3 regions of the Brevibacillus sp. 1238 genome follow, and region 2 is predicted to be linked to each of the others. Evidence: riboswitches for the same ligand, from Rfam matches in the RefSeq annotation. Region 2 holds a riboswitch; each other region holds the start of a gene.
What was found. Region 2 has a riboswitch for cobalamin ahead of metE (5-methyltetrahydropteroyltriglutamate--homocysteine S-methyltransferase). Riboswitches for the same ligand answer to the same signal wherever they lie in the genome.

Region 1: it holds a riboswitch for cobalamin, as region 2 does, so the genes downstream of both, M2298_RS07555 (ABC transporter substrate-binding protein) here and metE (5-methyltetrahydropteroyltriglutamate--homocysteine S-methyltransferase) in region 2, are expected to answer to the same signal.
Region 3: it holds a riboswitch for cobalamin, as region 2 does, so the genes downstream of both, M2298_RS12775 (energy-coupling factor ABC transporter permease) here and metE (5-methyltetrahydropteroyltriglutamate--homocysteine S-methyltransferase) in region 2, are expected to answer to the same signal.

What each region holds. Positions count from the first base shown of each region.
Region 1 is NZ_JARXWC010000003.1:6,940-10,906, reverse strand. It holds gene M2298_RS07565 (ABC transporter ATP-binding protein) at 1-53, opposite strand, end outside; gene M2298_RS07560 (FecCD family ABC transporter permease) at 59-1,096, opposite strand; gene M2298_RS07555 (ABC transporter substrate-binding protein) at 1,098-2,081, opposite strand; cobalamin riboswitch at 2,230-2,371, opposite strand; gene M2298_RS07550 (MBL fold metallo-hydrolase) at 2,514-3,461, opposite strand; gene M2298_RS07545 (YbaK/EbsC family protein) at 3,560-3,967, opposite strand, start outside.
Region 2 is NZ_JARXWC010000002.1:688,641-692,607, reverse strand. It holds gene metE (5-methyltetrahydropteroyltriglutamate--homocysteine S-methyltransferase) at 1-2,027, opposite strand, end outside; cobalamin riboswitch at 2,168-2,368, opposite strand; gene brnQ (branched-chain amino acid transport system II carrier protein) at 2,527-3,879, opposite strand.
Region 3 is NZ_JARXWC010000004.1:377,186-381,152, reverse strand. It holds gene M2298_RS12785 (GerAB/ArcD/ProY family transporter) at 1-392, opposite strand, end outside; gene M2298_RS12780 (quinone-dependent dihydroorotate dehydrogenase) at 540-1,631, shown strand; cobalamin riboswitch at 1,783-1,978, shown strand; gene M2298_RS12775 (energy-coupling factor ABC transporter permease) at 2,127-2,891, shown strand; gene M2298_RS12770 (energy-coupling factor ABC transporter substrate-binding protein) at 2,888-3,172, shown strand; gene cbiQ (cobalt ECF transporter T component CbiQ) at 3,169-3,960, shown strand; gene M2298_RS12760 (energy-coupling factor ABC transporter ATP-binding protein) at 3,965-3,967, shown strand, end outside.

The DNA of each region.
Region 1 (3,967 bases), on a different contig from region 2:
GTTAAAACCGATACATCCTGGTAAGCTTTTTGCAAACCTCGTACGTGGATCATCGCAGCTACCTCCTTCCGGTTCGTTTGTTTTGCTTCAACAAATAGGCGAAAAACGGCGCTCCCAAAAACGCGGTCACGACGCCGAGCGGGATTTCCGTAGGAACGAGCAGCATCCGCGCCAGCGTATCCGCCCACAGGACGTAGATGCCGCCGCCAATCGCCGACATCGGCAGCAGGATGCGATGATCCGGCCCGACCAGCATCCGCACCAGATGCGGCACGACGAGGCCAACGAAGCCGATGATCCCTGAGATCGAAACCGCTGCCGCCGTCAACAAAGTCGATACGAGCAAAATAATGAGCTTCGTCTTGTCGACATTGACGCCCAGGTGCGCCGCCTGACGCTCACCCAGAGCAAACAGGTTCAAGGAGCGGGCATAGCCAACCAGCACGATTACGCCGATCAGCACATACGGAATCAGCACATACGTAAAAGCCCAGCCGCGAAACGACAAGCTGCCCATCAGCCAAAAGACGATTTCGTTCACCGTCTGGTTCGACAAGGACACCATAAAAGAGACGAGCGAACCGAGAAACGCCTGAATGACGACCCCGGATAAAATGAGCGTCTCTGTTTGCAGCTTGCCCTGCGTCTTCGCCAGCGACAGTACAATCCACAGACTGCACAGCCCCGTCAAAAAGGCGACCACAGGCGTGCTCCATTCCCCGAGAAAAGCGAATTGCAAGCCAAACAGGATCAGAAAAGCGGCACCGACAGCAGCTCCGGATGCCACTCCCATCGTAAACGGGTCTGCGAGCGGATTGCGCAGCACCCCTTGAAATCCGGCGCCCGCAAGCGACAGGCAAGCCCCTACCAGAATCGCTAGGATGACGCGGGGAAAACGCACTTTCATCACGATTTGCTCGGACGAATCCGGCCATGTCACGGCAACCAAGTCCGACATGCCGGGGAGCTGATGCAACAAGATCAGCCATACTTGCGAAAGCGGAAGCGATGCCGCTCCCATCGAAATGCTGACTACCGCCGATGCCAGCAGGATCAGACTGCTGGCTCCTCCCCATAAAAGCAACTGCTTCTTCATTTTATTTCACCAGATCAGGGTAAATCGCTTTGGCTACCTCGATCAAACCTTGGGTAATCCGCGGTCCCGGGCGCGAAAGCAAATTTTGCTCCATCCCGAAAATCTGCTTGTCGCGGATCGCCTTCATCTTGTCCCAGCCGTTGCGGTTCGCAATGATGTCCTCCAGCTTTTTCCCTGTCTTGTCGTCCGTAATGCCTTTTGCATACAAAATGACGTCAGGATCGCTTTTTAAAATCTTTTCTTCGCTGATCGGGTTCCACCCTTGGGTATCAGCGGCAATGTTTGTCGCGCCTGCCAGTGAGATCAGCTCATCCAGAAATTCCCCTTTGCCCACCGTCCAGCCCGGCGAAAACTCCAGGTACACTTTTTTCTTGTCTTCCGGCTTCACCGCTTTGACCGCTTCCTGCACGCGCGCGATGTCCTGCTTCATGCTTGCGACTACTTTTTCCGCCTGCTCCTGTCTGTTTGTAATGACACCCATCGCCAAAATGTTGTCAAATATCTCATCCATTTTTTGCGGGTGAGTCACGTAAACAGGCATGCCTAACGTTTTCAGCTTCGCAGCGACAGGCTCATCCATCGAGATTCCGCCGATGACCAGATCAGGCGACTGGGCGAGAATCGCCTCTTCGCTCGGCTTGACGACACCGCCCACTTTCGGCTTCGTGGCAGCTTCTGCCGGATAATCGTCGTAGTCGGACACCCCGACGATCCGGTCGTTCAGGCCGAGTGCGAACAAAATCTCTGTTTCACCCGGAGAGGTGGAGACAATCCGCTGCGGCTCTTTTTGCAAGGTCACTTCTTTTCCCGTCGAATCTTTGACCGTCAGCGGGTAGACAGTCGCTTTGGCCGTTGTTTCCTGTGGTGTTGTCTGTGGCGCCTCTGTCTTTGGAGCAGGGGCTGTTTGCGTGTTGCCATTGCCTGTGCAGCCGACCAAGCTTGCAGCAATGACCAGGGGCATGAGCAGTTTCCACGAACGTTTCATATGTATAACTTCCTTTCTGGGCAACTGGTTGATTCTTAGCATAGAAAAACCCCTTCGCTTCCAGCGGGAAACAAAAGGGTCGACTTGCCAGAACGATCTGGTCACGCCAAAAAGTCCTGAACGGGCCGAACCTTTCCGCGAAGGCGCAGGCACATCATGCAAACAGGCAGGTCTCCTGGCTTGCGGCTTGCGACAGCCGCTTTACAGTGGCGGGACCGCGCCGGATTTGCACCGGCTTCCCTTTTCACCTCGCCCATGACAGACGAGGCACCTGCTTGCTGTATTCAGTTGTTTGTGCCTGCAAGCTAAGACTCACCCACCATCATAGCATTCCTTGGCCCAAAAAAGAATGCGTCATTTTGCACCAAAACGCAGGCCCAGGCTACCCGTCAACCTGCAGCAGCCACTGGCCTTTTGCCTAACCGACGAAAATTACTGCTTGCGCTTGTGCAAGTAATCGATAATTCCCATCGCACACACCTGCAAATCCAGTCGCAGGACGTTCATCACTTCATGCTGCTCGGCAATGCCGCGCGCTTGCAGATGCTGGCTGACAAGAGCGAACAGCCTGTCCCCCAATTGCTCCGTGCCAAGCCCGGCGGAAACGGCCGCCTCGCCTTCTGCCACGAATACGGGAAGCCACTCTGCCACTTGCCGATAGACGTCCTCCACTTCTTCCGTCATGCCAAAATGCCCGAAGTAGATACGCTGGAGTTCGCGCTTGCGAAAACGCTCGATAGACGCAAGCATCGCCTGCGGATCGAACTGGTTTGGAGACGTGGACGGCAAAACGAAATGCAATCCGTCTTTTTGGAGTTGCGGATAAAAAACGCCCGCTGTATCACCTGTGAACATGCCGCGGCTAACCGGATCGTAAATGCTGAAATGATGGTTCGCATGGCCGGGCGAATCCAAAAATTCAAGGACACAGTTCGGCCCGATCGGCAAGGTGTCTCCGTCTTTTCGCACCAAGATTCGCTCCTCGGGAATCGCCACAATCGGATCGAACAGGCGGTTGAAATCGTCCTGGTAAACGGCTTTCGCTCCCGCAATCAAGCGGCTCGGGTCCACCAGATGGCGCGCTCCTTTTGGATGCACCACGATTTTGGCCTGCGGGCATTCGCGCAAAAACAAGCCTGCCCCGCCCGCGTGATCCAGATGAATGTGCGTCACGATGATGTATTTGACTTGCTCCGGCGAAAAGCCGAGCTTGTGCAATCCTGCCACAATGTACGGCACGGACGGGCTTGGCCCTGTCTCGACAAGCGTCAATTGTTCCTCTGCTATTACATACGTTCCCGTCCGCTCCGCCCAGCCCATGTCAAAGCCGTCAATCAGATGGATGCGGTGTCCCAAGGAAATCGGTTCAGTAGGCTGCATCGATTTTTCTCCCCCTGCCAACTTGATATCGTGTGAATATTTCCACTTTACCATTGATCGTGCCCGGATTCGAGAGGGCTTTGCCGTTTCTTGGCTGGTTACGGGCGGGAAGCGATGCGCGCTACTTCGCCATTCGTCATTTGTACCAGTTGCTTTGGCGTCAGCGAAAAAACAGCGTTCGGATGCCCGGCAGCCGCCCAGATGACTTCGAAGCGAAGCAAATCCTCATCAATCCACGTCTCAATCGGTTCCAGATGTCCGACGGGCGAGACACCGCCGATGACAAATCCGGTTTTTTCGCGCACAAAATCGGCATCTGCTTTTCCCGGCTTCTCCTGCATCCATTGCGCGAGCAGCTTTTCGTCGATCCGGTTTGTGCCGCTTGCCACGACCAGAACAGGCTTGTCCGTCGTCTTCCGGCGAAAAATGATCGACTTGGCAATTTGCGCGACCTCGCATCCGATCGCTTGCGCTGCCTCCGCTGCTGTGCGGGTGCTATCCGGCAG
Region 2 (3,967 bases):
AGCTCGCCGTGGCTGCGGGACGTCTCGATCGAGATGACGTCGGCATCCAGCTCGCTGATGACGTCGATGAAGTCGTGAAATTCGCAATAGCACATATGCGTGTGAATTTGCGTGCTCGCGGCAACTGTCGAGGTAGCCACGCGGAACGATTTGACGGCCCAGTCCAGATACGCCGCCCTGTCTGCCTGCTTGAGCGGCAAGCCTTCCCGCAGCGCAGGCTCATCCACCTGAATCATGCGGATTCCCGCCGCTTCCAGCGCCTCCACTTCTGCTTGCAGCGCCAGGGCGATCTGTTCGCACACCTCTTGGCGGGACACGTCATCGCGGACAAATGACCAGTTCAAAATGGTCGCCGGGCCTGTCAGCATGCCTTTTACTGGTTTTTCCGTCAACGACTTGGCGTATACGCTCTCTTTGACGGTCATGGGAGCGACGAACTGCACATCGCCGTAGATGACAGGTGGCTTGACGCAACGGGAACCGTACGACTGAACCCAGCCATTTTTCGTGAAGACGAAGCCGTCGAGCTTTTCCCCGAAATATTCGACCATGTCTGTCCGTTCAAACTCGCCGTGGACAAGCACGTCCAGCCCGATCTCTTCCTGAATCGCAATCCACTGCTTGATTTGCTCCGCGATGAAGGCATCGTACTGCTCGACTGTCCAGTTCCCTTTTTTGTACTGCTGTCTGGCCTGACGAACCTCTGCCGTCTGCGGGAAACTGCCGATCGTCGTTGTAGGCAAAAGCGGCAGCTTCCAGGCGGCTTGCTGGATATCGCGGCGCTCGTGGAACGGCACGTCGCGTTTGGCTTCTGTCGTCTCCAGCGCTTTTCGAGCCTGCTGTACTTTCTCCCGGTTTCTCGCCGGAGACTCGGCCAGGCGGAGCAAGTCCTTTTCGTTCTGGGCAATTTCCTTCGAGATAACATACTTTCCAAATCGGAATCCTTGGACTAAAAGCTGCACTTCTCCCAATTTTTCGTCCGCAAAGGCTAATGCCGCTTGAACTTCCCCAGGCAAATCGGTTTCTGCTTCAACAGTGACGGGAACATGCAAAAGGCTGCTCGATGGCTGTAGCCAAATCCGGTCCGGGTCGACCACATTGCTGATCGTCTTGACCAGCTCCCACTTTTCCTCCAGGGCCGAGCGCCAAATGTTGCGGCCATCGATGATTCCTGCGCCGAGCACTTTTTCCTGCGGGAAACCATGTGCCGTCAGGTTGGCCAAATTCGCTTTTCCTCCGTGGACAAAGTCCAGGCCCAAGCCTTCCACTGGCAGCGCGATCAGCTCCTCGTACCAATCCACCGCTTCGAAATACGTCTGAACCATCAGCTTGAGGTGTGGCAGCGCCTGACTGAACTGTTCGTACACCCGGCGAATGAGCGCTCTGTCCTGCTCGGAAATATCTTGGACGAAAGCCGGCTCATCGATTTGCACCCATTCCACGCCATGCAGTTCGAGTTCACGAAGCACGTCCACGTAAAGCGGCACGATCTGATCGACAACGCGTTCGAACTCGTCTTTCGCATATCCTTTCGCCAGCTTGACAAACGTGTACGGCCCGACAATCACCGGCTTCCCGACGATGCCCAGCTGATCCCTGGCCTCCAGGTACGCTTTCAGCGGCCTGTTCTCTGCCAGCACTGGCGGGCGTTCGCCAAACTCAGGAACGATGTAGTGATAGTTCGTATTGAACCACTTGGTCATTTCGCTTGCGACAGCTTCTTTGTTGCCGCGCGCCATGGCGAAGTACGTATCGAGCGGTACCGGGCCGCCATCATAGGCAAAACGCTTCGGAACGAGTCCGAACATGACAGCCATGTCCAGCATGTGATCGTAGTAAGTAAAGTCGTTGACGGGAATCCACTCGATGCCTTTGTCTTTTTGCTTGATCAGATGCTGCTGGCGGATTTGCTCCATTTGCGCAAGGAACGCTGACTCTTCCAATTTGCCTGCCCAAAAGGACTCCAATGCTTTTTTCCACTCCCGGTCTTTGCCGATTCGCGGATATCCCAGGTTGCTGCTTTTCATGAGCTTTCTCTCCCATCCATTGAAGGTATTTGTAAAGCCAATCAAAAAAGGCACTTCCAACGGTCAAAAAGAACGTTAGAAATGCCAAATAAGCACTGAGATCACAGCATCCTAACACCTCCCTATCTCCCGTAGGTTAAGCAGTGTTGTCGAAACAGGCAGGTCTCCTGACTTGAGGATCACGATCTGCACAACGCCTTCCCAGTCCGTCTCGACCAGTGGCTTATCGCTGTGCAAACTCCCCTCATACAGTGGCGGGACCGTGTCGGATTCTCACCGACTTCCCTTTTCATCCTTGCGCCGATTTTCGCGGCCAAAGAACCTGTTCCCACTCATATGAAATTGTCGGTATGAGTGCATGTGCTCTCGCATCTAGCAAAAGAGCACCTTTCTCCTTACAGTAACACGTAAACCAGTTTTTGTCATGCTAAACTATTTCCACTCACCAAAATTATTTCAAAGTTCAGCCTGATTGCCTCTACTCTGCCAGCTTTCCGGTTTATTGCTTGGTCAATCGCAGCTCCTGTGCCCGCAGAGAAGGTTTGCGAATCATGTAAATAGTGTAGCCGATCACAGCGCCTGCAACAGCGGGCAGCATCCAGCCAAGCCCGATCGTATACATCGGCAAGTAGCGAGTAAAGAAGTCGTTGATGACGGGAAGCTGGGCACCTGCCGCGTTCAGTCCGTCAAACAGGCTGATCAGAAAAGTAGCGAGCAAGCTTCCCTGATACACCTCTGGTCTTCCGCCAAATCCTTTGTGCATAAACGTTAAAAAGACGAGGGAAATCGCAATCGGGTACATGGTCATCAAGATCGGAACCGACACTTTGATCAGCGCCGTCAAGCCGATATTGGCGACGAGTGTACTGAACACAGCCAGAATGACGGCAAACTTTTTATACGAGATCGCCGGAAACAGCGAATGGAAAAACGAAGAGCAAGCTGTAATGAGGCCGACACTGGTGGTCAGGCATGCGATCGTAATCATGAGGCCAAGCAAAACGGCGCCGTAAGAGCCGAAGTAGTAATTGGACACCTTGGCCAAAATTTGCGCCCCGTTTTCCAGATGACCAAGCTTCTCCACACTGGAAGCGCCCATATAGGCAAGCACCGTGTAAAAGAACGCCAGAAGTGCGCCCGCGATCATCGTTGCTTTTGCGCACGTGAGCAAAATTTGCTTTTTCGCCGTGATGCCTCTTTGCTTGATCGCATTCACGATGATGATTCCAAACACAAATGCCCCCAAAGCGTCCAAGGTTAAATAGCCGTCCTGAAAGCCTTTGTAAAACGCTTTGGACTGATAGTCCGTCACAGGTGCTTGCAGCGCGCCAATCGGGAACAAAATCGCCGTCAACACAATCACGCCGATAAAAGTCAGCTTGATCGGTGTCAAGACTTTTCCGACTACATTGATAATTTTTCCAGGATTGAGAGATAACAGGCAAGCGAGTGTAAAGAACAAGACGGTGAAGACGATCAGTGGAACCGGACCAGCTTGCTCGGACAAAAATGGCTTGATTCCGATCTCAAACGAGACGTTCCCGGATCGCGGAATGGCGAAAAACGGCCCGATTGCCAAGTAGAGCAAAATCGTAAACACAAGACCAAATACCGGATGCACACGACTCGCCAACGAACGCAAATCATCCATTCCCGAATAAACCAGAGCGATAATCGCCAGCAGCGGCAGCCCGACTCCCGTCACCAGGAAGCCCGCATTGGCCGTCCATACGTTCGTTCCAGCCATTTGCCCCAGCATTGGTGGAAAAATCAGATTCCCCGCTCCGAAGAACAGAGCGAACAGCATAAAGCCGATGATGAGGATGAACGAAGAAGAACCTTTTTGATGCATGACACAAACCCTCCTGTAATTCCAAAGCAAAGGTGCTTTTCAGCAACCCTCTGATTAGTGAAAAAATTCACACAATCACTCCGCCCGC
Region 3 (3,967 bases), on a different contig from region 2:
ACGCACAAAATGATCAGGGCAAGCGCTGTCACCCATTCCGGTGTCTGCGGCAAATAGTTGACGGTAGTCCATGTTTGCGTATCGATTAAATTGACGAGGGCCATCAAGTACAGGCAAAGGATGATCGGGGCGAGGAGCAGATGCCGGACGGTTTTTCCAGATCGCAAAAGAAGCCACTGGGACAGCGACATCTGCTTGATCCGTCTATTGATGAAAAACAGGGCGTATGCCCAAACGGCAAAGGGGATGGCGCCAATAATGACGCTCAGCCAGGCATCGCGCCCAGCTTTGCTGAGCAGCAGAGGAATAAGGGTAACATGGTTGGTTATTCCGATTGAGAGCATCATGACCATGATCGCTTGGCCAATCCCGATTTTTCCGTCTGCTTTCATGAAACATACGTCCCCTTTTAAATCGCTGGTTTTGTTATAGTTTGTCTGCTCGACTGGAAATATGTATCGCGTATAAAGGTTAGCCCACGAGAAACAAAGTGTGGTATTCTACAATGAGGTAAAAATGGAGTAAGGAGTGCAGCCGGGATGTATAAGCTCATAAGAAAATATCTGTTCCAGATGGATACGGAAGAGATTCATGAAAAAACGGTTGGTGCCTTGAAGCTGATGGAAGATTCTGCTCCGGGAAAAAGCTTGCTCAGAATGATGTTCCAGTTGAAGGACGAGCGTCTGGCGACAAAGCTGTGGGGAATGACTTTTCCCAATCCGGTAGGACTCGCCGCCGGTTTTGACAAAAATGCCGAAGTGTATCATGCGCTCGGTGCGCTCGGGTTCGGCTTTGTGGAAATCGGGACTTTGACGCCGCAGGGACAGCCTGGCAATCCGAGGCCCCGCTTGTTCCGTTTGCCTGAACACGAAGCAGTGATCAACCGAATGGGCTTCAACAACCACGGTGCGTATTTGGCTTCGCAGCATCTGGTAGATTACGCTTATTCCGATGTTCCGATCGGGATCAATATTGGCAAAAACAAAGTCACTCCTAATGAGGAAGCGGCTTCTGACTATATCAAGTGTCTGGACATGCTCTATGCGTACGGCCATTATTTCGTCATTAACATCAGCTCGCCGAACACGCCGAATTTGCGCGACTTGCAGGAGACAGAAAGCATGCGCCAGCTGGTGCGGGCGATACGCGAGAAAGCGGCTGAGCTGGAAGCGCGCGGCATTCAGAAAAAACCGATTTTGCTCAAAGTAGCTCCAGACATGTCTGACGAGCATATGCGCGATGTCGTGCAAGGGGCTGTGGCGGAAGGCATTTCCGGGATTATTGCCACCAATACGACACTGTCGCGGGAAGCTGTTCAAGGGCATCGGTACGCCGAGGAAGCGGGCGGTTTGAGCGGAAAGCCGCTGACAGAGCGATCGACAGCGTGGGTGAAAGAGATTTATCAGGAAGTCGGAGGCAAAGTGCCGATTATCGGTGTCGGAGGCATTTTTACCGGAGAAGACGCCTATCAGAAAATACGCGCGGGCGCCAGCCTGGTCCAGGTTTATACTGGCATGATTTATCAAGGGCCTGGCATTTCGAAGCAGATCAACAAGCAATTGCTCAAGCTGATGCAGCGGGACGGTTTTTCCCACATCAGCGAAGCGGTTGGCGTGGACGCGAAAGCGTAGAATCAAAAACGTAGAACCAAAAACAAGGCTCGTGCAGTCAATGACATTCGCCAAAAGGTCATCGGTTGCAGGAGCCTTTTGATAATAAGCTTTACGCTGGATTGGGCGATTGAGTATAATAATGTAGGACAAGCAAGAACTGTCAAACAATTGGATATTGTCGGCAATAGGTGCCTTTGTGTGCATGAGCACGAAGGGTAACAGGGAATCGGGTGAAAGTCCCGAGCGGTCCCGCCACTGTAATCAGGGAGTTCTCTTTGATGAAGTTCCACTCATATTCATATGGGGAAGGACAAAGAGCGCATCGATCTGAAAGCCAGGAGACCTACCTACTTGCCACACCCTGGAGACCTTCGCGGAAAGGAGCGGTGAATACGGAGCAATTGGACAGAAGTTCATGTCTATTGTTTTGTGCGCATACCTCGTCTGCTATCGGATGGGGCTTTTTTGATTGGAAAAAACGGTAAAAAGAACAGCAAAGGAGGAGAAGTTGCCTTGAATCGATCACGCTTTGTCTCGACCTGTTTATTGATTGCGGGCTTTGTTCTTTATTTTCTCGTAAATGAACCGCAAACTTCTTACGCGATGCACATTATGGAAGGGTATTTGCCGCTGTCGTGGGCGTTGTTCTGGTGGGTAGTATTTATTCCGTTCTTCATTCTTGGCATTCGTTCGTTAAACAAAATCGTCAAAGAACACCCGCAAATGAAGTTGCTTATTGGCGTATCAGGTGCCTTTGCTTTCGTGCTGTCTGCTTTGAAAATTCCTTCGGTGACGGGAAGCAGCTCCCATCCTACCGGAACAGGACTTGGGGCGATCATGTTCGGCCCGTGGGTGATGTCTGTGCTGGGCAGTCTGGTGCTGTTGTTCCAAGCCTTGCTGTTGGCGCATGGCGGATTGACCACGCTTGGCGCCAACGCCGTTTCGATGGCGGTTGTCGGGCCGATGGTGGCTTACGGGGTGTACCGCCTGATTGTCCGTGCCAACGGAGGACAACGTTTGGCTGTCTTCGCTGCGGCAGCTCTTGCTGACCTGGCGACTTATGTAGTGACATCTGTTCAGTTGGCGCTGGCTTTTCCGGCTGAGTCTGGCGGGGTATTGGCTTCTTTCGCCAAGTTCGCTGGCATTTTTGCCATCACACAAATTCCGTTGGCGATCAGCGAGGGGCTTCTGACCGTGCTCGTCTGGAACTGGCTTCAATCTTACAATGCAAAAGAGCTGGCGGAGCTGCGCTTGCTGAAACGGGAGGAATCGCTGTGAAAAAAGGAATGAACTGGCTGCTGCTCCTGGGTGTCGTCGTGCTTGCGATCGTGCCGTTGCTTTTGGTGCAGGACTCGGAGTTCGGCGGAGCGGACGGAGCGGCAGAGGAAGCGATCAAGGAGATTGCCCCTGCGTACGAGCCGTGGTTCCAGCCGCTGCTTGAACCGCCAGGAGGCGAGACAGAGAGCTTGCTGTTTGCCGTGCAAGCGGCATTGGGAGCGGGCATTGTCGGCTATGCGATGGGCTTGTACAAAGGTCGGCTGGATAAAAACAAAAAATGAACTGGCAGCAGCTTGACTCTCTTTCGTATCAAAACCGTCTGAGATTTTTGCCGCCGGAACACAAGCTTCTGTTTGCGAGCGCGTTGATTTTGCTCGTTTTGACAGGACATGAGTGGTTGCAAATGGCGATTTGCATTTGGATGGGAGTATGGGTGATCGGATATGCCCGTATTCCCGTCCGTTTCTATTTCGGATTTCTTCTTTTGTCTCTCTCGTTCTTTGTTTTGGGTTTGCCTGCACTTCTGTTGGAAGCGACAAGGGCGGAGACAGCTCCTGTGACTCAGATGGCAGTGGCGTGGCATGTCGGCCCTTATTTGATTTACGTTCCAGCGAGCGCCATCAGCAAGGTGTGGGTGCTGTTTTGGCGAACGATGGCCAGCCTTGCCTGCTTTTCCTTTATTTTGTTTACGGTGCCGTTTGCCGAGATTTTGCAGGTGTTGCGCAAGCTGCGGCTTCCGGTCATCGTTACGGATTTGCTGATGATTATGTACCGCTTTATTTTCGTGTTGCTCGGCGTCTCCCATCAGTTGTGGATTGCTCAGCGCTCGCGTGGCGGGCACCGGGGATTTCGCGCGACGATGCGCGACATCGGCGGTCTGGCTGCCCAGCTGTTCGTCAGGGCGATGCGCAAATACGATGCGTTGTACAAAGGGATGGCAGCCAGAGGCTTCGGGGAAAGCTTGCAAGTGCTTTCTTTGCACAGTCATTCCCGCTCCAGACGATATGAATGGGAGTCGATAGCAGGCTGTGTTCTGCTGATTTTGCTGGAGTGGTGGACAGGGGGATAATGCTTTG